Regions from separate parts of the Hymenobacter chitinivorans DSM 11115 genome, predicted to be linked through region 1. Evidence: riboswitches for the same ligand, from Rfam matches in the RefSeq annotation. Region 1 holds a riboswitch; each other region holds the start of a gene.
What was found. Region 1 has a riboswitch for S-adenosylmethionine ahead of CLV45_RS14375 (O-acetylhomoserine aminocarboxypropyltransferase/cysteine synthase family protein). Riboswitches for the same ligand answer to the same signal wherever they lie in the genome.

Region 1 (5,807 bases):
GGCCGCAGTGGATTGAGCCCGGCGACGTGCCCTTCGTGAGTATGCACGGCACCGCCGACGGCACTGTGCCCTACGGCCGCGGCACGGTGGGCAGCGGCCTGCCGGCCCAGCTCGTTTTCGGCAGCGGCGCCCTCAAGCCCCGGGCCGACGCGGTGGGCGTGCCCAACCCGCTCTACACCTTCAAAGGTGCCGGCCACGTGCCCTACAGTGGTACCAGTGCCCGGGCCCTGGCTTACATGGATACCACCTTCCGCTTCGTGCGCGACTTTCTGCGGCCTATTCTGCGCCAGCCCGGCACGGTTACGGCCCGCCGCCCGGCCGAAAAGCTGACCGCCATGCAAGTGTATCCGCAGCCCGCTACCACCGAGGTGCGCCTGACGGCCGCGGCCGGCGTTGCTTTCCAGCCCCGCACCCTGGAGCTACTCGACGCCACGGGCCGCCTGGTGCGCCGCTTCCGCTGGGAGCAGCCCGAGCAGCCTGTCCGCCGCGGAAACCTGGTGCCCGGCTTTTACCTGCTGCGCGGGGCCGGCTTGGCCCCGCAGCGGGTGGTGTTTGAGTAAAGCAGTCTACACCAATAAAAAAGCCTTGTTCCGCTGTGGAGCAAGGCTTTTTTTGTTGAGGCATTTGACCGGATAACTACTCACTTTCCGTCAGCGCCAGGGCGTCAACTGAGTGCGTGGCGGGCCGCACGTGGCCGGTGCGGGCCACGAAGGCCCCGGCTTTGCGCAGCCGGTCCCGGTGCTGGAGCAGGGCGTCGAGCGGCACGTAGCCCACGATGTAGCCATCCTCGTCGGCCTCCTCGGTGATGTCGGTAAAGCCCAGCTGGTCGAGAATCAGCTCGTCGTCGGTGCGCAGGTAGATTTCGATTTCCAGGTCGGTGGTGTAGGCCAGGGGCGTGGCAGTGGTCAGCTTGGGGTAGGCGTAGCGCTGCTGGTTGCGCAGGGCGGCAATATCGGAGAGTACCGCCGAGCCGGTGGGGTGGCCGCCCGCGCCCCGGCCCCGCAGAAACTGGGGGCCGGCAAACTCGGCCTCGATGACCACGCCGTTGAACTCGTCGTCCACGGTGTACAGGGCCGAGGTGGGGTCCACGAACTGCGGGGTGACCAGCACGCTGAGCTGGTGGTTGGGCAACAAGTACAAACCGGCCACCACTTTAATCTTCTGGCCGGCCACGGCGGCGTAGCTGATATCGGTGGCGCTGACGTTTTCGATGCCCAGGTTTAGCACCTGTTCGGGCTCCAGCAGCACGCCGTAGGCATGAGCCGCCAGAATCACCAACTTCGAGCGGGGGTCGAAGGCGGCCATGTCCAGTGAGGGGTCGGTTTCGGCAAAGCCTTGCTGCTGGGCTTCGGCCAGGGCCACGGCGTATTCAGAGCCGTCCTGGCCCATGCGCGTCAGCACGTAGTTCGACGAGCCGTTGAAAATGCCGCTCACGCTGCGCAGCGGTTCCTGCCCGAAATAGGCGTCCAGCGTCCGAACCACCGGAATGCTGCCGCACACGGCCGCCTCGTAGAGCAAGGTGCCGCCAAACTCGTGCTGCAAGGCCACCAGCTCGGGCAGGTGCCGGGCCACCATAGCCTTATTGGCCGTTACAACCTGCCGGCCCTGGCGCAGGGCGGTGCTGACCAAACGGAAGGCTTCGGCCGCGTCGTCAATGACTTCGACCAGCACGTCCAGCTCGGGGTCCTGCAGCAGCTCATCGGCCCGGAAACTGAAGGCCTCGGCGGGCAGGGAGCGGGGCTTGGCAGGGTTTTTCACGGCAATGCGCCGCACTTCGGCCCCGAAGCCGGGCAGGTGCTGCAGAATATCGTAGAGGCCCTGGCCCACGCAGCCAAAGCCAATCAGGCCGATGCGCAACGGGGCTTTGGCCGTTACCAAGGAAGCGGCAATGGCCGACACGGCCGGGTTAATGGACGAGACTGGGGACATAGAACTGCTCTAAAAACTGGGTTATCTGGACGGTTTCAATCAGAAAACCGTCGTGGCCAAACTCGGAATCCATGGCGGCGTAGGTGGCGCCCGAAATGTGGCGGGCCAGCAGCTGCTGCTCGGCGGGCGGAAACAGCACGTCGGAGCTGATGCTGAGCACCAGCGTCCGGGCCCGGATCTGGCCCAGGGCCGCCGCAATACTGCCCCGGCCCCGCCCCAGGTGGTGCGTGTCCATCGTGCGCGACAAGGCGACGTAGCTGTAGGCGTTGAAGCGGGCCACGAGTTTGTCGCCCTGGTGCTGCTGGTAGGAGCTGGCCCGGAACTCGTCGAGCCGGTCGGGGTCGGTTTCGGCCTGGGTGCGGCCGTAGGCGTCGTAGCTACGGTAGCTGAGCAGGGCCGTAGCCCGGGCGGCTTTCAGGCCGCGCTGCCCGCCGGTGGGCGTGGCTTCGTGGTAGGTAGTGTCGGCGAAAATAGCCAGCCGCTGGGCTTCGTTGAAGGCAATTCCCCAGGGCGAATGTTGGGCGTTGGTGGCTAGTACCACCAGGTTGGCAAACACCTCGGGCCGCAGAATAGCCCATTCCAACGCCTGTTGCCCGCCCAAAGAGCCGCCAATCAGGGTGTGAATTCTGGTCAGGCCCAACTCCAGCCGCAGCGCCTCGTGGGCCGCTACCAAGTCCCGAATCGTGACCAGGGGAAACTGCTGGTAGAGCGGTTCCGCCGCGGGCCCCGCGGGCGTGAGCGGACCGGTGCTGCCGTAGCAGGAGCCCAGAATGTTGGCGCAGACGACAAACCAGTCGGCCGGGTCGAAATAGCAGTCGGCACCAAACAGGCCGGCCCACCAGCTGAGCACGTCGGCATTGGCCGTCAGGGCGTGGCACACCCACACCACATTGTCGCGGGCCTCGTTCAGGGTGCCGAAGGTGTGGTAGGCTATCTGCACCGGAGCCAGCGTCGCGCCACTTTCGAGCAAGAGGCCCGCTGGTAGGTTCAAAAGCCGGGGCTGATTCATGAGGCAATAGGTGGTTGGGAAACCCGGCGCCACTGGGGCAGCGGGGGTTGAATAGCAATACAATAGCACGCGGGCCGAGCCGGCTGGTCCTCTTACATCAGTCCCACCCAATGAAGCGTTTGGTGGACCGGTGCCGGCTCAACCCGGGCTATTGCGGAATGGTCAGGATGATTCCTCTCTCACAACTCCTCATCCTGCCATTCACGGCGCTGCCGTAGCTGGAGCAGGCGGGCCACTCTCATTGCCCGCCCCGTCTCCTCTCTACTTTAGACCTCCAGCGGGGCAGCGTGTTCTACTTCGGGCTGCACCACGGCGTCCTCCTCGTCATCGGAAGTCGTGGGAGCCGCGTTACGTACGGCGTCAAAGGCCTGGGCCAGATCCGCGCGGATATCATCAAAATGCTCAATACCGACCGACAAGCGCAGGGAAGTGGGCGTTACGCCGGCGGCGCGCTGTTCCTCTTCCGAAAGCTGCTGGTGCGTGGTGGCCGAGGGCTGGATAATCAGCGTTTTGGCGTCGCCCACGTTGGCCAAATGGCTCACCAGCTTTAGGTTGTCGATAAACTGAGTGGCCGTTTCCTTGCTGCCCTTGATGCTGAAGGTCAGCACGCCGCCGAAGCCGCGCTTGAGGTATTTCTGGGCCAAAGCGTGGTAGGGGCTGCTTTTCAGACCCGGATAATTCACACTTTCCACCTGCGGGTGCTGCTCCAGCCAGGTGGCAATGCGCAGGGCGTTTTCCACGGTGCGGTCCACGCGCAAGCTCAGGGTTTCGAGGCCGATGAGCAGCTGCCAGGAGTTGAACGGGCTGATGGCGGGGCCGAAGTCGCGCAGGCCTTCCACCCGGGCCCGGATGATGAAGGCAATGTTGCCAAAGGGCCCGTTCTTGCCGAATACGTCGTTGAATACCAGGCCGTGGTAGCCTTCCGAAGGCTCGGTGAACTGCGGAAACTTGCCGTTGCCGAAGTCATACTTGCCACCGTCCACAATTACGCCGCCGATGCTCGTGCCATGGCCGCCAATCCACTTCGTAGCCGATTCTACCACGATGTGGGCCCCGTGCTCCAGGGGGCGGAACAGGTAGCCGCCCGCCCCGAAGGTGTTGTCGACCACCAAGGGCAGGTCGTGCTTGTCGGCAATGGCGGCAATCCGCTCGAAGTCGGGAATGCTGAAGCTCGGGTTGCCGATGGTTTCCAGGTACAGGGCCTTGGTATTCTCGTCAATTAGGGTCTCAAAGCTGGCCGGGTTGTCGGCGTCGGCGAAGCGCACTTCGATGCCCAGACGCTTGAAAGCCACTTTAAACTGGTTGTAAGTACCACCGTAGAGGTGGGAGCTGCTCACGAAATTGTCGCCGGCCTGCAGAATGTTGTTCAGGGCAATAAACTGGGCCGCCTGCCCCGAGCCCGTGGCCAGCGCCGCCACCCCACCTTCCAAAGCCGCCACGCGTTGCTCAAACACGTCGGTGGTGGGGTTCATCAGCCGGGTGTAGATGTTGCCAAACTCCTTCAGCGCAAACAAATTGGCCCCGTGCTCGGCATTCTTAAACACGTAGGAAGTCGTTTGGTAGAGCGGCACGGCGCGGGCCCCGGTGACGGGGTCGGGCTGCTGGCCGGCGTGGAGTTGCAGGGTCTCGAATTGTAGGGCTTGCGTGGACATGATACGGCTGGGTTAGAAGTCTTGAAATTGAAGTTTCAGATTGTCAACTGGTTGCGTTTGGATTTGAACAACCAGGGTGGCATCCGGAGCCCGGGAGCGGGCTGTGTCGGAGCCAGGCCAAACCCTGCGCCGAAGTAGGCCAGCAAGTGGCCGTAAGCAGAGGGCAAGCCAGGAAAAAGAGAGGGGGAGGGGAGAAGCTAGGCGCTCAGGAGGCTAGCAACAGCAACAACACGGGGTCCAACAGCACATTCGCATTCGGCCGGCAACAGCTAAGCCGGCGGAAACGCGCAAACCCATCGGCTCGGCAGCGAGCCCGGAGGCGGCGGCAGCGGATGGGAACAGAAAAGCGGAAGCGGGGGTGTTTTCCATGGTACTCGACTTATAGCTCCCGCGGGCCTTACGCCGGGCGGGCAGGAATTGGCACCTTTCATCAGATGAAGGTTGCCAGCGGGTCAGGGAGCCTGTTCTCTCGCCGCTTCTGTATAAATTCTTTCAAACTGTCCCATCGTTCTGGGAGAGTACCGGGTTGGTGACTGCAAATGTACTGCTGGAATTGAGAAGACCAAATCCTGCCAAAGGTTTTTTTGTTTTTCCAAAAAATCGGGCAGAAAAAAACGCCGCCCGAAGCTCGGACGGCGTTTCCAACCTTTTTCTGCAAAAAGGACCTAAAGAGTAGGTAACGTAAGCTGCTGACCCACTTCGATATGGTCGGGGTTAGCGCCGATAATGGCTTTGTTGGCTTCGTAAATCTGGTGCCACTTCGAGGCGTCCCCGTAGTGGTGCTTGGCAATCTTGGACAGCGAATCACCGCTGACAACAGTGTAAGAGTCGCCTTTTGCGGCGGCGGGTTGCGCCGCGGGCGTGCCGGCGGCGGTGTTATTGCCAAAAAAATCGGTGCCACCGGCGGCGGGCTTGGCGGCGGGTTGAACCGGTTTTTCTTCGCCTTTATTGCTGAGGAAATCGAACAGTCCCATGAGTATGTGTCGGTTAAGGTGAGGGGGAGTGGAAGATGCCGCATCTGCCTGACGGCCACGGTATCAGGGCCTCTTACGCCCTTCGTCGGTATTAGGTTGTAACCACGCAAGCTCCGCGCTACTGGGCTAACTCTTTAGCTTTTGCCGCGTAAGAACCGCAACACTGGCTTTCGCATGGCCGACTGCCGGGTTGTTTGTGTCTTTCCCCAAAACCCTTTCTTTCCTCATGAAAACTCTCCCCAC
Region 2 (5,807 bases), on a different contig from region 1:
AGGTTTTCGGCAATGACTTTCTGCAGCATGGCCTGGGCATCGGCGAAGAGCTTGGTGGCGGCTTCGCCCAGGGTTTCGTCCTCCAGAATGCGCGGGTAGCGGCCCTTCAGCTCCCAGGTGTGGAAGAAGGGCGTCCAGTCGATGTATTCGGCCAGCTCGGCCAGCGGGTAGTTGTCGAGGACTTTGGTGCCCAGGAAAGTCGGTTTGGTAATGGCCACCGCGTCCCAGTCCGACTTAAAGCCGTTGGCCCGGGCCGCCTCGATGGGCAGGTAGTTTTTCTCGCGCTGCCGGCCGGCGTAGTCGTTGCGCAGGGTCGTGTACTCGTCGTGCACGGCGCGGGCGTAGGTTTCGTGGCTGGAGCCGAGCAGGCTGGCGGCCACGCCCACCGAGCGGGAGGCGTCGTGCACGTGCACCACGGCACCGGAGTAGTGGGGCGCAATCTTCACCGCCGCGTGCAGGCGGGAGGTGGTGGCCCCACCGATGAGCAGGGGAGTTTGCAGGCCGCGCTTTTCCATTTCCTGGGCCACGTATACCATTTCATCCAGACTCGGGGTAATCAACCCGCTGAGGCCGATAACGTCGACCTGCTGCTTCACGGCTTCGTCCAGAATCCGCTCCAGGGGCACCATCACGCCCAGGTCCACGATGTCGAAGTTGTTGCAGGCCAGCACCACGCCCACGATGTTCTTGCCGATGTCGTGCACGTCGCCTTTCACGGTGGCCAGCAGGATTTTACCCGCCGTCTGCCGCTCTGAGCCCTGCTTGTCGGCCAGCAGGTAGGGCTCCAGATAGGCCACGGCTTTCTTCATCACCCGCGCCGACTTTACCACCTGGGGCAGGAACATTTTGCCGGCCCCAAACAGGTCCCCCACCACGTTCATGCCGGCCATCAGCGGGCCTTCGATTACTTCCAGGGGGCGGCCCACTTGTTGGCGAACTTCCTCGGTGTCCTGGTCGATAAACTCGGTAATGCCCTTCACCAGAGCGTGTTGCAGCCGCTCGGCCACGGGCAGGCTGCGCCAGGCGTCGGCTACTACTTCGGCCTTGTCCTTTTGCTTGACGGTGTCGGCAAAGTCGACCAGCCGCTCGGTGGCGTCGGGGCGGCGGTTGAGCAGCACGTCTTCCACCAGTTCGAGCAAATCCTTGGGAATTTCGTCGTAGACGCCCAGCTGGCTGGGGTTCACGATGCCCATGTCGAGGCCGGCCCGGATGGCGTGGTAGAGGAAGGCCGAGTGCATGGCCTCGCGCACCACGTCGTTGCCGCGGAACGAGAAGCTGATGTTGCTGACCCCGCCGCTGGTCAGGGCGCCGGGCAGGTTCTGTTTAATCCACCGCACGGCCTCGATGAAGTCCAGCGCGTAGTTGCGGTGTTCCTCCATGCCGGTGCCCACGGTCAGGATGTTGGGGTCGAAAATGATGTCCTGGGCCGGGAAACCGACTTCGTTCACCAGAATATTATAGCTGCGCTGACAGATTTCGATGCGCTTCTCGAAGGAGTCGGCCTGGCCGTTTTCGTCGAAGGCCATGACGACCATGGCGGCTCCGTAGGCGCGCACGGTGCGGGCCCGCTCCTTGAATACTTCCTCGCCTTCCTTGAGCGAAATCGAGTTGACGATACTCTTGCCCTGCACGCACTTGAGGCCGGCTTCGAGCACGCTCCACTTCGAGGAGTCAATCATGACCGGCACCCGGGAAATGTCGGGCTCGGAGGCAATCAGGTTCAAAAACGTCGTCATGGCCTGCTCCGAGTCGAGCATGCCCTCGTCCATGTTCACGTCCAGGACCTGGGCGCCGCCTTCCACCTGGTCACGGGCCACCTGCAAGGCCTGCTCGTAGGCGCCGGTCCGGATGAGGCGGGCAAAGGCGCGGGAGCCAGTCACGTTGCACCGCTCCCCCACGTTGACAAACAACGAATCGGGGTAAATACCGAAGGGCTCCAGACCGGCCAAACGGGTGGCTTGGGGCACCTGGGGCAACTTCCGGGGCTGGTATTTCTCGGCCAGCTTGGCCAGCTCGGCAATGTGCTGGGGCGTGGTGCCGCAGCAGCCCCCGGCCACCGTCACGATGCCGTCCTTGAGGTAGTTCTCCACGACGGCCGCAAATTCCTGGGCCGACTCATCATAACCACCAAAGGCATTCGGCAGACCGGCGTTGGGGTAAGCCGAAATATGCACGTCGGCAATGCGGCTCAGCTCCTTGACGTAGACCTGGAGCTGGTCGGCCCCGAGGGCGCAGTTCAGGCCCACGCTCAGCAGGGGTAAGTGGCTGATAGAGTTCCAGAAAGCCTCCACGGTCTGCCCGCTCAAGGTGCGGCCCGAGGCGTCGGTAATCGTGCCCGAAATCATGACCGGCACCACTTTGCCGCCCTCGTCGAAGAACTTCTGCACCGCGTACAGGGCGGCCTTGGCATTAAGCGTGTCGAAGATGGTTTCGATGAGCAGCGTATCCGAGCCGCCTTCTACCAGGCCGCGCACCTGCTCCAGGTAGGCCGTGGCCAGCTCGTCGAAGGTCACGGCGCGGAAGCCGGGCCGGTTCACGTCGGGCGACAACGACGCCGTGCGGTTGGTGGGCCCAATGGCGCCGGCCACGAAGCGGGGCTTCTGCGGGTTCTGGGCCGTGAATTCGTCGGCTACTTCCTTGGCAATGCGGGCCGACTCGAAGTTGAGCTCATACACGATATGCTCCAAGCCGTAGTCGGCCTGGGCAATGGTGGTGCCGCTGAAGGTGTTGGTTTCCACCATGTCGGCCCCGGCGGCGAAGTAATCGGCGTGAATGCCCCGGATGATGTCGGGGCGGGTCAGGCTGAGCAAGTCGTTGTTGCCGCGCAAGGGCTTGGGGTGGTCCTGGAAGCGGGAGCCGCGGAAGTCGGTTTCCTCCAGCTTGTGGCGCTGAATCATGGTGCCCATGGCGCCATCGAGCACGAGGATGCGCTGCTGGAGAATGTCGTAAAGCGGGGAGTCGGGGCGGAGCGTCGTCGGTTGCATATCGGCTCAGTTAAGGAAACTAGCGGCGAAAAAGTGCCTATCCAGAAAGAGCCGCGCAGGGGCGCGTCCTGTTCTTATCTTCTTCCAGAGCCGCAGCTCTAGAATGGGAGTTAGCACCTTGTTTTATTTCAGGTTGCTAAGACGTCGTCGGGCCCAATCCCTCGGTCTTTCTGGATAAGTAACAAAGCGAAGATAGCGCAGGAAATTCCAGAATCCAATTTTAGGCGACCTTGGGGCGTTACGACTTGCCCTACCTGCCTTTATTCGGGCCATAATTCTGGATTATCTGCCGCTGCTATGACCTTACTCTTACCCAGTCGAGCTCTCACAGCTCTTTTACTCATGCTGCCCGGTGTGCTGCAAGCCCAGGCGCCGCCGCCCGCTGAGCACGGCCTGCGGGGTCAGTATTACGACGGCAAAAACTTCGAAAAGCTAGTGCTAACCCGCGTCGACCCGGCTGTCAATTTCGACTGGAGTCGGCGGCAAAGCGGCCCTGGTCAGCCCATCAAATATTTCGTGGCCCCGGCACCGGGGGTGCCCGGCACGTGGTTTTCGGCGCGGTGGACGGGCTTCGTGCTAGCCCCCAAAACCGGCACCTATACCTTCGTCATGGCCTCCGACGACGGCATGCGCGTCTGGGTCGGTGGGCACCAGATCCTGGACTCCTGGGTCGACCAGCCCGTCACGCGTTACACTGCGCAAATGAAACTTACCGCGGGCCGCTACTACTCGGTGCGGGTAGAATACTACCAGGTAGAGCGGGATACGAAGGCTTTACTGGCCTGGCAGCTACCCGGCTCCACCGCCGAGCCGGTACCCGTCCCGACCAGTAATCTGTACGTGAGTCTGCCCGCTGCCGCCCAGCCCTTTGCGGCAAAACTTCCGGCTGCTCCCACGCGCGGAGCCATCAGCAGCATGGCCGCACCAGCCACTAAAACGGCCCCGACAACGGCTACGGCCGTCAAACCCAGTCGCGGCGTGACGGTGCCCGGCCGGCTGCCGGGCGGTATCGGGTTGCAAGCCACGTACTATGCCGGCTCGGTGCGGGGAGCGGCGGTGCACAGCCGGGTAGAGCCGAAGGTGAACGTGACCTGGCGCGGCACCGCGCCTGCGCCCGGCGTGCCGGGACAGGGCTTCTCGGTGCGCTGGACGGGCTACGTCCTGGCCCCCGAATCCGGGATTTACGTGCTGCATACCGAGTGGGACGATGCCACCGACGTGCGCTTTGCCGACGAAAATGTGCTGGCCATGGAGAAGTACGAACCCGAGTATTTCCGGCCCCGCAAGCCCCCGATTCCCGTGGATATGGTGTACAATCTGCAGGCCGGGCAGCTGTACCGCATCGACCTGACTTACAAAAATGTGCAGGGCGTTTCGCGGGCCATCCTCTCGTGGGCCCGGCCGGCGGCGCTGGGCAACCCGGCTACGTTGGAAGCTGCTTTTGCCGCCAAGGACCGCGCCGGACTGACCGTGATACCCCAGCAGTTTCTGTACCCGGAGCTGCCCCGGCCGCTGCCCGAACCCGCGCCGGTTACGGTGGTGGCGCGGCCCGCGAAAGTCCCGGTAGCTGCGCCCAAGCCCGTGTTAGCCGTAGCCCGACCAGCCCGGCCGGTAGTTGCTAAGCCCTCAGCAGTGCCTATTCGGGTAGCGGAGCCGGTGGTAGAGCTGCCCGACCTGAGTGCGCTGAGCAAAGGGGCAGCCGTAACCTTGTCCCAGCTGTACTTCACCCAGAGCACGGCCACGCTGCTGCCATCGTCCCGGCCGCTGCTGAACGCCCTGGTGCAAAAGCTGCGGGAGCAGCCCGGGCTGCAGCTCGAAATTGCCGGCCACACCGACAACGTGGGTGAGCCGGCCAAAAATCTGCTGTTGTCGGAGCAGCGGGCCCGGGTGGTGCGCCGCTACCTCGTGCAGCAGGGCGTCGACTCGGTGCGGCTCACGGCCCGGGGCTACGGCGGCACCCGCCCGGTGGCCGACAACCGCGACCCGCAGCAGCGGCCCCGCAACCGGCGGGTGGAAATCGTGGTGCGGTAGTAGCCTGTACACCTGGGGCCGAGGGGGAGCAGGAGGGAAGAACCAGATTCAATAAACATTTGTGTAGCTACATGGGTTGGGAGACGTCAACCGACCGGCCACTATGGTTGGTCTTTATAGCCTGACGTTATTTTTCGCAACCATGAGCCAGACTTCCAATCTTTTCTCGTCCTACCAGCTGGGCGCCCTTACGCTGCCCAACCGCCTGGTAATGGCCCCCATGACCCGCAGCCGGGCCAAAAACGACGGCAACGTGCCCACCGACTCTACGGTGAAGTACTACGTGCAGCGCGCCTCGGCCGGCCTGATCATTACCGAAGGCGCCCAGGTGTCGGCCCAGGGCGTGGGCTATATTTTCACGCCCGGCATCTACTCCGAAGCCCAGGTGGCGGGCTGGCGCAAGGTCACCGACGCGGTACACGCCGCCGGCGGCCGGATCTTCATCCAGCTCTGGCACGTGGGCCGCATTTCCCACCCCGACTTCCACCACGGGGAGCTGCCCGTAGCGCCTTCGGCCGTTAAGCCCACCGGCGTGCAGGCCTATACCACCAACGGCATGCAGGAAATTCCCGCGCCCCGGGCCCTGGAAACGGCCGAAGTGAAAGCCGTAGTGGATGACTTCCGCAAAGCCGCCGCCAACGCCAAGGCAGCCGGTTTCGACGGCGTCGAAATTCACGGCGCCAACGGCTACCTGGTCGACCAGTTCATTCAGGACGGCACCAACCAGCGCACCGACGAGTACGGTGGCAGCGTGGAAAACCGCGCCCGGTTTGCCCTGGAAGTAGTGCAGGC
Region 3 (5,807 bases), on a different contig from region 1:
TCCACGATGCGCCCGAGCTGACTCAGGCCCATCAGAATCACGGTCGTGGTGCGGGAGCGGGCCGCCTCGGTCACGGCGGCCGACAATTCGCCGGTGGCCGTGGTGGCCGTGATTACCTGGAAGCCCTCACTGCTGCCGCGGTGCGTCACGGGGATGCCCACGCTGCCGGCCGCCGCCACGGCGCTGCTAATGCCGGGCACGTAGTCGGTGCGCAGGCCGTGCTGCTCGGCGTAGAGCATTTCCTCCCGCCCCCGCCCAAACACGAACGGGTCGCCGCCCTTGAGGCGCACCACGTGGCCGTAGCGCCGGGCGCTTTCCACGATTAGCGCGTTGATTTCGTCCTGCCCGTAGCTGCGCAGGCCGCGCCGCTTGCCCACGAAAATCTGCGGGACGCCGGGCCGCACGTACGTCAGCAGGTCGTTGTTGGCCAGCGCGTCGTAGAGCACCACGTCGGCCTCGCCCAGCACCCGCACGCCTTTCAGCGTGAAGAGCTCCGGGTCGCCGGGCCCCGCGCCGAGCACGGTCAGGCGGGGTAGGGGAGTTAGGAAGTTGGACATTTTGTTAGAGCTCAGAGGTTAGAACTTAGAACTCAGAGGTTAGAACTTAGAGCTTAGACTCGTTCTGGTGAAGCGCTCAAAGTCTTTTCGACGACCCGCCAAGGCGCAGTCTGATAATTTGATGGAGGTGCCTAGACGTTTCATTAGTCTAAGCTCTAGGTTCTCAATTCTCAGTTCTCAAATCGTGAAGCCCAATGGTTCGGGCACGAAGCTGTTCTGCATGGCGTCGACCATGCCGGCGGCCAGCGTGTCGCCGCTGAGCTCATCGACCAGGATAAAGGCGCCGGTGGCGCGGTTCTGCTGGTAGGAATCCACCACGAGCGGGCTGGCCGTTTTGAGGCGGATGCCGACGATGTCGTTCAGCTGGGCCGACTCAGTGGCGGCGCGGCCAAACGTGCGCACGTTCACCTTATAAGTAATGGCCGATACGACGGCCTTCACCACCGACGAGTGGTGCTGCACGAGCAGCTTGCGGCCGGGCCACAGGGGCCGCTCGTCCATCCAGCAAATCGTGGCTTCCAGCTCCTTGGCCACGTGAATCTGGCTGCCGACGGGCACGATGGAGTCGCCGCGGCTGATGTCCACGTCGTCGGCCAGGCGGATGATGACGGCCTGGGGTGCGGCGGCGCTTTCCACTTCCTGCTGATCTACCTCAATGGCCTCAATCACCGACTCCTGGCCGCTGGGCAGGATGTGGACCCGGTCGCCGCGGCGGTACTCCCCGCTCTGGATGCGGCCGGCGTAGCCGCGGTAGTCGGGGTAGTCGTCGGTCTGGGGCCGAATCACGAACTGCACCTGAAAGCGGGGCTCGGCAATGCTGGCTTCCTCGAAAGCCGGCACGCTTTCCAGATGCTCCAGCAGGCTCGGGCCGGTGTACCAGCCCAGGTTTTTGGAGCGGGCCACGATATTGTCGCCGAGCAAGGCGCTAATCGGAATGGCCGTCACCTGGGGCAGCTTGAGCTGGTCGGCCACGGCGGCGTAGTCGGCCACAATCTGGTCGAATACCGCTTCGTCGTTGCCCACCAGATCCATCTTGTTCACGGCCAGCACAAAGTGCCGGATGCCCACGAGCGAGGCAATCAGCGAGTGGCGGCGGGTCTGTTCCACCACGCCCTGCCGGGCATCAACCAGTACAATGGCCAAATCAGCCGTCGAAGCGCCGGTGACCATGTTGCGGGTGTACTGCACGTGGCCGGGCGCGTCGGTGATGATAAACTTGCGGCGCGGCGTGGTAAAATACTTGTAGGCCACGTCGATGGTAATGCCCTGTTCCCGCTCGGCGCGCAGGCCGTCGGTGAGCAAGGCCAAATCTACGGTGCCGTGCACGGTGGGCCGGTTTTCCAGGGCCGCCAGCACGTCCAAGGACACCGAGTCAGAATCGTAGAGCAAACGGCCAATCAGCGTGCTTTTGCCATCGTCAACGCTGCCGCAGGTAATAAATCGGAGAAGATCCATGAGGTTAGTTGTCGGTTGTTCGTTGTCGGTTGTTCGGTATCGGCCAGCAGAAAAAACTGACAACCGACAACTAGCAACTGACAACTAATTGGTTAGAAATAGCCGTTGCGCTTGCGGTCTTCCATGCCGGCTTCGGAGATGTTGTCGTCGAGGCGGGTGGCGCCCCGCTCGCTGACTTTGGCGCTGAGCAGGTCCTCAATGATGTCGTCGATGGTAGCCGCGTCGCTTTCCACGGCGGCCGTGCAGGTCGAGTCGCCGACGGTGCGGAAGCGCACTTGCCGCTCCACGATTTCGTCGGTTTCGTCGAGGCGCAGGTGCTCGTTGAGGCCCAGGAGTTGGCCGCTGGGCAGGACCACGCAGGTGCGCGGGTGGCCGAAGTAGATGCTGGGCAGGGGAATATTCTCGCGCTGAATGTAGCGCCACACGTCGAGCTCGGTCCAGTTGGAAATCGGGAACACGCGCACATTTTCGCCGCGCTGAATCCGGCCGTTGTACACGTTCCAGAGCTCGGGCCGCTGGCGCTTGGGGTCCCACTGGCCAAACTCGTCGCGCACGGAGAAGATACGCTCCTTGGCCCGGGCCTTTTCCTCGTCGCGCCGGGCCCCGCCGATGCAGGCGTCGAACTGGAACTCCTCGATGGTTTCGAGCAGGGTGTAGGTTTGCAGCGGGTTGCGGCTCGGGAACTTGCCGCCCGGCTCGCGCAGGCGCTGCCGCTTGATGGTATCTTCCACGCTACGCACGATGAGCTTTTCGCCCAGCTCGGCCGCCAAGGAGTCGCGGAACTTAAGCACTTCGGGGAAGTTGTGGCCGGTATCGACGTGCACCAGCGGGAAGGGGAAGCGGCCGGGGCGGAAGGCTTTTTCGGCCAGGCGCGTCAGCACGATGGAGTCTTTGCCACCCGAAAACAGCAGGGCCGGCCGCTCAAACTGGCCCGCAACTTCCCGCAGAATATGAATGGCTTCGGCTTCCAGCCGGTCGAGGTAATCGAAGTGAGGGGTACTCATGCTAGGTTCGCTTAAGTAGGTCGTCATGCAGAGGCGCAGCCGAAGCATCTCGCGTGCAGTAGTAATCAAATTGGTTTGGCAACGTCAGCACGCGGGATGTCTCGCGCTACTCGACATGACGTTCTGTTTTTCAGCCCAGAGTAAAAGCGTTGACGGGCTCGACCACTGGGTCGGGGCCGTTGTGGGTGCTGTGCAGCCCGCATTCCTTGGCCGACTGGTCTTCCCACCACCAGCGTCCGGCCCGGAAATCCTCGCCGGCCCGGATGGCCCGGGTGCAGGGCGCGCAGCCGATGCTCACGAAGCCCTGCTGGTGCAGGGGGTTGAACGGGATGCTGTGTGCGTGCACGAAGTCCCAGCACTGCTCGAAGGTCCAGTCGAACAAGGGGTGAAACTTGAGGAGCTGATGGCCCGCGTCCCACTCCACGGCGTGCATGTCCTGGCGGTTGGCCGACTGCTCGGCCCGGATGCCGGTAAACCACGCCTGCTGGCCCCGCAACGCCCGCCGCAGCGGCTCTACTTTGCGGATGCCGCAGCATTCCTTGCGGTTGTCCACGCTGTCGTAGAAGCTGTTGGGGCCTTTTTCGAGCAGGAGCTGCTCCACGGCGGCTTGCTGGGGGAAGTAGGGCTCAATGGCTTTACCGTAGCGCAGCAGCGTTTTATTCCAAGTAGAGTAGGTTTCCTGGAAGTTGCGGGCCGTGTCGAGGGTGAAGACCTTGATGGGCAGGTTGTGCTCGAAAATCAGGTGGGTGATAATCTGGTCTTCGAGGCCGAAGGAAGTCGAGAAAATGGCCTGACCCGGAAACTGCGCGGCCACGGCCGTGAGTACTTCCAAGGCTGAATGCCCGGCCAGCTGCTGACGCAGGCCAATGACCAGCGCCTCTGAGGCTACTTGCATGATGCGGGGAGGATGTGGCTTTTCCAGCGAGGAAAAGCCGGCGGTAGGAAGCCCGGGGCACAAATGGGTTGTGTAAGCCAGGGCCGACTATCCTGCGGTAGTCGGAAAACGGGTTGTGCGGGAGCAGCTCAGCTAGCGGAGCTTAGGGCACGGGCAGGAAAAGGAGGGGGCGTGGCCTGCTACCAACACGGACAGCACATCATGCCACAACATCCATGCTGTAGAGCAGCGGAGGTGGTCGAGAAAGTGCGGGCGTTGGACAAGGTTTTCACGGCGTTGTTGTTTTTATATGGTCAGGACTTGGCACCGTTCCGCATTTGCGGATGGTTGCCGGCGCTTCGTTGAGCCTGTCTCTCCACGCCTCTGTATAAAAACAATCCTTTGATGGGTAAAGAATTGGTGCTACAAAGGTAATAGCAGGAATTTTATAATTGCAAGTTATAAGCTGGCGAAGTATATAATTTTGGTGAATTTGACTTCAATGGTCTGTACGATACCTGTTTATGTAGATATTTGAGGGTGGTTTAGTATGACTTTGTGGTATAACTATAAGTTATGGAAAGCATGCCAAACTGCTATAATTATCCGCTTTCCCCTTGCGGCTTAACCAAGCAGAATGAGCCTTTCGGGCAGCCCAGGCCACTACCTGGCCCGAAAGGCAAAGGAGCAAAACGGCGAAGCTCAAGCAGGTCCCGACTAGAATTCCTGGACCACAATCCGGATATCGGTGTTGCGGCCGTGGTCGTCGGCGCAGGAAATTTTGAGGGCTCCGGGCGGCGGGCGGAAGAAAATCCGCTCGGTGGCCGGGGCCGTGCGCAGAAACTGGTCGTTGACGTACCACGACACCTGGCGCACTTCGTTGTCGGTGGTGCAGCTGAGCAGGAGCTGCTGCTGTTCGCCCTTGTTGAGCACGTACTCGGTGTTGGCCAAGGGCGAGGTAATGCTCGGGGCCTGGTCGCGGCTGCCGCGCACGAGCTGGCAGGCGGGGTTGTGGGGCGGCAGGCGGCGGTACGGAATGCCCTGGGCTTCCTTGAAAGCGGCTACTTCCGGTAGCAGGTTGGGGTACAGCTCCCGCCGGTAGCCGGTAGCCGGGGCGCAGGCCCGGCAGTAAGTATACTGCCCATCGGCCGAGAGCAGCACTTCTTTCTGGTGCTGGCAGCGCAACCCCGCCGACACGCCGGGCAGGAAATAGTCGATAATCTGGTTGGGGCAGTTTTCCCCCGGTGGCCGGCCGGTTTCGGCGCAGACCAGCCGGAAATCGAGGCTGGCGGGCGGCTGAAACCAGTTGTTGGGCGAGTTGTAAGCCAGAGCGTTGAACAAATCGAAGAGCAGGGGCGTGGCAATGTCGGAGCCGGTGAGGGCCGGGCTGCCCTGCCCGCTGAAGTTGCCGACCCACACCCCGATGGTGTATTCCTTGTTGTAGCCGATGCTCCAGGCGTCGCGGCGGCCGTAGCTGGTGCCGGTTTTCCAGGCAATCTTGGGCAGGCGGATGCTGGTTTCGTAGCCCACGGGCAAATCGGGGCGGGTAAGCTGGGCCAGGATGTCGGTAATGAGAAAGGCCGCGCCGTCGGAGAATAATTGGGAATGTTGAATTCCGGATTCTGAACTCTGAATTGGTTTGGCGGGCTGTTTTTGGTTTTGATTTTCAGCCTGGGCTTCATTCTTCCTGGCCTGGCGCAGCGGGGCGTAGCGGCCGCCGTTGGCTAGGGTCACGTAGAGGTTGGTCAGCTCCTCCAGCGTAGCACCGCAGCCGCCCAGAATGGTGCTCAGCCCCAGGTGGGGGGCACGTTTGGCTACGGTTCGGAAGCCGGCGGCCCGCAGCTGGGTGGTAAAGGTGGGTACGCCCAGCTCCGAAAGCACCCGCACGGCCGGAATGTTGAGCGAATAGGCCAGGGC
Region 4 (5,807 bases), on a different contig from region 1:
AAATCGGGGCGCCAGCTGGGCTGGAGCTGGCCCTGGTGGCGGGTTTCGATTTTGGGCAGGCCCGAGAGAAAGGACGCGTCGTGGACCAGGTTGGCGGCCCGGCCGTGGTCGGGGTGGCGGTCCACGTTGGGGTTGGTGAGGATAATGGAAGGGCGGAAGCGGCGGATGACCTGGATGATTTGCAGCTGATGGGCCTCGTCGTTGAGGAAGAATCCGTCGCGCATGCCCAGGTTTTCGCGCACGTGCAAACCCATAACACGGGCCGCGTCGGCGGCTTCTTCGGCCCGCAGCTCGGCCGAGCCCCGGGTGCCCAGCTCCCCACGGGTGAGGTCGACGACCCCCACGCGGCGGCCCTTGGCAATGTGCTTCATCAGGGTGCCCGCGCAGCCGACTTCGGCGTCGTCGGGGTGGGCGGCAATCATCAGGATATCGAGTTTCATAGAAGGCGGAAGGCGAATGATAGAGCCGGCATGAATCGGCTAGTATAGACAAAAGAACGTCATGCTGGGCGTCGTCAGAACAACTCTATATAGCACGATAGGCAGATTACCGTGGCGGTAGAGATGCTTCGACTGCGCTCAGCATGACGAATACATTGGCAACATCAGCTCGCGAGATTCCTCGCTTGGCTCGGAATGACGGTCTAGCTACAAACGTTAAGGTTCTAGGCCAGCACCTGAATGACGGCTTCCGAGAACCGCTCCATTTCCTCGAGCTGGGGGCTGCACTGGAGCAGGAAGAGGTCGACGCCCACGGCTTCGAAGGCAGCAATGCGCTCGGCTACCTGGTCGGGGGTGCCGGTGAGGCCGGAGCGCAGGCCCCGGTTGGACACCGAATAGTCTTGCAACGAAACCTGGTTTTCGAGCTGGGTGCCGGCCAGCCACTGCTGGTAATTTTTGTAGCCGGCCGCTGAGCCCTGCACGTTGGTAATGCGCTCCAGCTCCTTTTTGACCTCGGCGTCGGTGTTGCGGACCACCGAGTAGGCGGCGACGCCGAACTTCATGGGCGGCAAACCCAGCTTGTCGCGGCGCTGGCTCAAGTCCTGGATGCGGCGGCCGATGGCCGCGGGCTCGTCGCCGTGCATCACGTAGCCGTCGCACTGGGCGGCAATCATGTTTTTGGCGGCTTCCGACTCACCGCCGGCGTAGATAAACGGCCGGGGGCGCGACACGGGCTTGGGCTGCAGAATGGAGTCGGTGACCTTGTAGAACTTGCCTTCGAAGGTAAAGTGGTCCTGCTTCCACATATTGTCCACCACGTGCAGCCACTCGGCGGTGCGGGCGTAGCGGTCATCGTGCTGCTCGAAGTGCACGCCGTACTTCTTGGCCTCATCCTGCCACCACGACGATACCACGTTCAATGACAGGCGGCCGTTGCTGATGTGGTCGATGTTGGCGGCCTGCTTGGCCAGCAAAGCGGGGGAGTGGAAGGTAGGCCGCACGGCCACCATCAGCTCGATTTTCTTGGTCACGGCGGCCAGGGCGGCGGCCGTGCTCCAGGCATCCAGGCTGGGAGCTTCCTCGCCCTTGATGTCGTTCAGGTTGAGTTCGGCAATCAAAGACAGGTCGTAGCCCAGGTCCTCACTGCGCTGGGCCAGGGTCTTGACGTAGTCCCAGTCGGCGCGCATGTTTTCGTCTTCGACGTTGCGCAGCCACCCGCCAAAAACGGGCATCCAATATCCGTATCTCATTTTAATGTGCGGAATGTGGTTGAATGTGAGTAATGTGCTGTTTACTCGGCTGCTACTGCGGCCACTTCAGTGGCGTAGGCCGTGGCGGCTACGCCGGGCAGCTGGCTTTCGAGGTAGTCGACGAAGCGGGAATAAGGGTCGAAGCCGACTACGTTCACGGCGTCGGCCACGAAGTTGGACAGGGCGTTGACGTCGTAGAAGAGCACGTCGCCGGTGCGGTCGTCGATGAGGTACTCGATGCCACCCACGTCGATTTTGGCGGCGGCCACGATGCGCTCCACGGCGGCAATTACCTCGGCCGGGGGGGTAAAGGCTTCCACCTGAATGCCTTTCTTGGGGGCTTCGGTGAGGCAGAACTCGGCCGACGTTTCCTCGGGAATCTGGCAGATTTCGGCGGGGCAGAGGTTGAAGCTTTCCCCGGTCGTAAACACCTTCATGGCGTAAAGAAACTTGCCGTCGAGGGTTTCGACGCGGTGGATGTTGCCGCCGCGGGGCGTTACGTACTCCTGCACCAGGGCCGTCTGGTCGATGCCCAGATCAATCTGATTGGCTGCTACGGCCGCTTCCACGCCCTCGATGGTGTCGAAGCGGATAATGCCCGCGCCGCTGCCGCCGATGTTGACTTTCACCACGATGGGGAACTGCAGCTGCCGGGCGGCGTCGGGCACGCGGGAGGCGTGGTTGACGACGAAGGATTTGGGGTATTTCAAACCCAGGGAGGCAAAGAGGGAGAGTTGCCGGGCCTTGTTGGTTTCGATGGCCGTAGCCGCCGAGCCGTTGATGATGCGCGTACCGATACGCTCCAGGTGGGTGGCAAAGCCGGCGGTGTGGAAAATGCCCTGGCCGTGGCCGCGCAGGTAGGCCGAGGAGCTCATCCGGTTCACGACCAGCGAGTAGCGGCTCTCGGTTTCGGAGGGGTCGAAGAGGTGGTGGGCGGCGTCAATCTTTTCGTAGGGCAGGCCCCGGCGGTCCAGCTCGGCAAACAGGGGCTTGAACCATTCGGGGTGCTCGTAATAAATGCCAATCGGCTTTTGGGGCTGGGCCATGGGTTGTATGGAAAAATATGTGTGACAGGGGAAGGGCCCGGCCGCGGAAAAGCGGCGGGCCGGAAAAATCCGAAAGAGCAGAAGCTTGCGGCTAGTTGCTTAGCGCTAAGAGCCCCGCATAGAGCCAAACCCAACAGACGCGCCGCAACGCAGCAGAATACTGTTCGGGTAAAACCAGACAGACGGGGGTAGCTGCGGGCTAGGAGCCAGAGCAGCGGGGCAGGACCGCAAGCACGGAAGCTAGGCGGTCAGCGGGCTAGAGGGGAAAAAGGAAACTAGCAACAACAGCCCGCGCCAGCCAGAGGCCAACAACAGCCCGCGCCAGCCAGAGGCCAACAACAGACGGCGGCCGGGGCAGACTGGAGTTGGGCTACGAAAGCAGCGGAAAGGGCAGAAAAGTTGTTGGCAGTGTCCACGGCAACTTGTTTTTATATGGTCAGGACTTGGCACCGTTCCAGCTCATCACTGGGGGTTGCCGGCGTATCGTCGAGCCTGTCTCTCCACGCCTCTGTATAAAAACAATCCTTTGGTCAGAAAGAATTGACTCGGCAAAGGTAAGGCAGCGCGCGGCACAGTTACAACCCCCGGCCGGGCTCCGCCTCCGAAACCTTGTAAACGCAGCGTAGCCTACCAACAAAAAAGCCCCGGAGAGGTTCCCCGGAGCTTTTTCAACAATCTGGCAAAGCCGCTTTAGGGCAGCTGGCGGGCCGCTTTGGTTTTTACTTTGGTCTTGCCTTTCCCGGTTTTTTGCTGGCCGCCCGCCGTCGAAAAAGCCGCGGGGCGGGCGGCCAGCACCTGCTCGGCGGCCACGCGCTGCAGGGCTACGGCATCGGTTGGCAACAAACCCAGGGCGGCGGCGGCCTGCTCCTGGGGGCCCAGGCGGCGCGGGTCGTAGCCCGTAATTTCGCCGAACAGCACGCAGGCATTCAGGTAGGCCCCGGCGGCGCTGGGGTGGTAGTGGTCTTCGCCCCAGAGGTTGAGCTTGCCGGCTTCGGGCTGGTAGGGGTTGCGCAACGCCACGCCGGCCTGGATGGCCCGCAGCCAGGCGTCGCCGGCCGGGGCCACGCCCGTGAAACGGCCGTTAAGCCGGGCCGCGCCATAGTAGCCGCGGTGCAAATCCTGGCTCATCGAGTCGAGGGGCAGGCCGGAATACGCCTTGCCCGCGGGGTAGGTCTGGTCGGCCCGGGCCCAGGTTTGGTAGAAATACAGCCGGGCCGTCGGGTTGGCCTGGTGCACGAGCTGCTCGATGCGGGTCGAGTAGTCCCGGAAGGTGTCGGGGTGGCCGGAGCGGCGGGCCGGTAGCGGGTACATGCTGTGCTCCTGCAGCACCACGGTATTCCAGCGGGGCTGCCGCAGAGTGTACTGGGCGCTGTCGAAGTGCAGCTTGAGGGACTCGCCGTTGATGCACTGCAGGTGCACTTCGTAGGCCAGGCCGGCTTCGTCGGCAAACTTCTTGAAAATGGCCGGAATTCCGCCCCAATCCCCGATTTTCTGCTTCCCGACCCGCTCGATGGTAATGGCTGCGGCGTTGTAGCTAAATACGGGGTTGTAGCGGCCGTGGAAAAAGCTGTTGCCGACGAAGAGAATGGTTTGGGGCTTAGGCGGGGCCTGCTGGGCTCGGCTGCCGCACGGGGCTAAGAGGCCGAGCAGGAAAACAGTAACAGGGGAAAGGCGAAGCCGAAACCGGGGAAAAAGCATAGCAAAAACGACGCGCAAAAGAGCAAGCCGGATGGCAAAAGTAACGGATTCGCGCTGCTAAATCCTTTCATTGGGGTGGGGCGGTACCGCTACCGGCACCAGGTCCGACTCGGCCGGGGCCAGCACGCCTTGCAGGGCCAGCTGGTGGCGCTGCTCGTCAAACTCGCCCTCACTTTTGGCAATAACCAGCGTCGCCACCCCATTGCCGATGACGTTGGTAATGGCCCGGGCCTCACTCATAAACCGGTCGACGCCCAGCAGCAGGGCCACGCCTTCGACGGGAATAACCTTGGTAGCAGCCAGCGTGGAGGCCAGCACGATAAAGCCCGAGCCCGTAACGCCCGCCGCGCCTTTGCTGGTCAGCATCAGAATGCCAATCAACGTCAGCTCCTGGGTGAGGGAAAGCTCGATGTCGAAGGCCTGGGCCAGGAAAATAACGGCAATGCTGAGGTAGATACTCGTGCCGTCGAGGTTGAAGGAATAGCCCGTCGGAATAACCAGGCCGGCCACCGAGCGGGAGCAGCCGTAGCGCTCCAGCTTATCAATCATGCGCGGCAAAGCCGACTCCGACGAGGACGTGCCCAGTACCAGCAGAATTTCCTCCTTAATAAAGCCCAGGTAACGCCACAGGCTCAGCCCGTAGTAGCGCATAATCAGGTTCAGGACCCCGAAAATGAACAAAAACATAGTCAGGTACACCACCAGCATCAGCTTGCCCAGCGGCAGCAGCGTGGCCAGGCCATACTTGCCGATGGTAAAGGCCATACCCCCAAACGCACCCAGCGGCGCCAGTTTCATGACCAGGCCCAGCACGGCAAACATCACGTGCGACAACCGCTCGAAGGTGCCAATCAGGGGCTGGCTGTACGTAGCCGGAATCCGGCCCAAAGCCAGGCCAAACAGCACGGCAAAGAGCAGCACCTGCAGCACGTCGCCCTCGGCAAAGGCGCCCACCACGCTGTGGGGCACCACGTGGGTGAAAAACTCCACCCAGTTCATTTCGCCGGCCTGAGCCGTGTACTTGGAAGCTTCGGCGGCCTGGGCCGCGGTTTGCGTGGCCACCGAGGCCCGGGCGTCGATGCCGTGGCCGGGCCGGCTCAGGTTGGCCGCCGTAATGCCGATGACCAAGGCCAGGGTCGTCACGATTTCAAAGTAAAGCAGGGCCTTGCCGCCCACCCGGCCCACCTTTTTCAGGTCGCCCATGCCGCCGATGCCCAGCACCACCGTCAGGAAGATGATGGGGGCAATGAGCATCTTAATCAGGTTGATAAACGTGTCGCCGATGGGCTTCAGGGCCGCCCCGAAGCCGGGGAACAGCGCCCCAACCAGTACGCCCAGCGTAATGGCCGTCAGAACCTGCACGGTGAGATTGG

Region 2: it holds a riboswitch for S-adenosylmethionine, as region 1 does, so the genes downstream of both, metH (methionine synthase) here and CLV45_RS14375 (O-acetylhomoserine aminocarboxypropyltransferase/cysteine synthase family protein) in region 1, are expected to answer to the same signal.
Region 3: it holds a riboswitch for S-adenosylmethionine, as region 1 does, so the genes downstream of both, CLV45_RS01320 (phosphoadenylyl-sulfate reductase) here and CLV45_RS14375 (O-acetylhomoserine aminocarboxypropyltransferase/cysteine synthase family protein) in region 1, are expected to answer to the same signal.
Region 4: it holds a riboswitch for S-adenosylmethionine, as region 1 does, so the genes downstream of both, CLV45_RS03500 (ATP-grasp domain-containing protein) here and CLV45_RS14375 (O-acetylhomoserine aminocarboxypropyltransferase/cysteine synthase family protein) in region 1, are expected to answer to the same signal.

Annotation. Positions count from the first base shown of each region.
Region 1 covers NZ_PGFA01000002.1:178,161-183,967, forward strand. The annotation lists gene CLV45_RS14360 (alpha/beta hydrolase) at 1-560, shown strand, start outside; gene CLV45_RS14365 (homoserine dehydrogenase) at 637-1,929, opposite strand; gene CLV45_RS14370 (homoserine O-acetyltransferase family protein) at 1,907-2,938, opposite strand; gene CLV45_RS14375 (O-acetylhomoserine aminocarboxypropyltransferase/cysteine synthase family protein) at 3,205-4,590, opposite strand; SAM riboswitch class I at 4,967-5,079, opposite strand; gene CLV45_RS14380 (LysM peptidoglycan-binding domain-containing protein) at 5,256-5,564, opposite strand; gene CLV45_RS14385 (hypothetical protein) at 5,791-5,807, shown strand, end outside.
Region 2 covers NZ_PGFA01000003.1:318,633-324,439, forward strand. The annotation lists gene metH (methionine synthase) at 1-2,984, opposite strand, end outside; SAM riboswitch class I at 3,056-3,165, opposite strand; gene CLV45_RS18305 (PA14 domain-containing protein) at 3,327-5,015, shown strand; gene CLV45_RS18310 (alkene reductase) at 5,158-5,807, shown strand, end outside.
Region 3 covers NZ_PGFA01000001.1:349,510-355,316, forward strand. The annotation lists gene cobA (uroporphyrinogen-III C-methyltransferase) at 1-557, opposite strand, end outside; gene CLV45_RS01310 (sulfate adenylyltransferase subunit 1) at 735-2,012, opposite strand; gene cysD (sulfate adenylyltransferase subunit CysD) at 2,105-3,016, opposite strand; gene CLV45_RS01320 (phosphoadenylyl-sulfate reductase) at 3,147-3,911, opposite strand; SAM riboswitch class I at 4,194-4,285, opposite strand; gene pbpC (penicillin-binding protein 1C) at 4,608-5,807, opposite strand, start outside.
Region 4 covers NZ_PGFA01000001.1:850,594-856,400, forward strand. The annotation lists gene bshB1 (bacillithiol biosynthesis deacetylase BshB1) at 1-440, opposite strand, end outside; gene CLV45_RS03495 (LLM class flavin-dependent oxidoreductase) at 665-1,690, opposite strand; gene CLV45_RS03500 (ATP-grasp domain-containing protein) at 1,732-2,736, opposite strand; SAM riboswitch class I at 3,162-3,255, opposite strand; gene CLV45_RS03505 (DUF4886 domain-containing protein) at 3,427-4,434, opposite strand; gene CLV45_RS03510 (dicarboxylate/amino acid:cation symporter) at 4,492-5,807, opposite strand, start outside.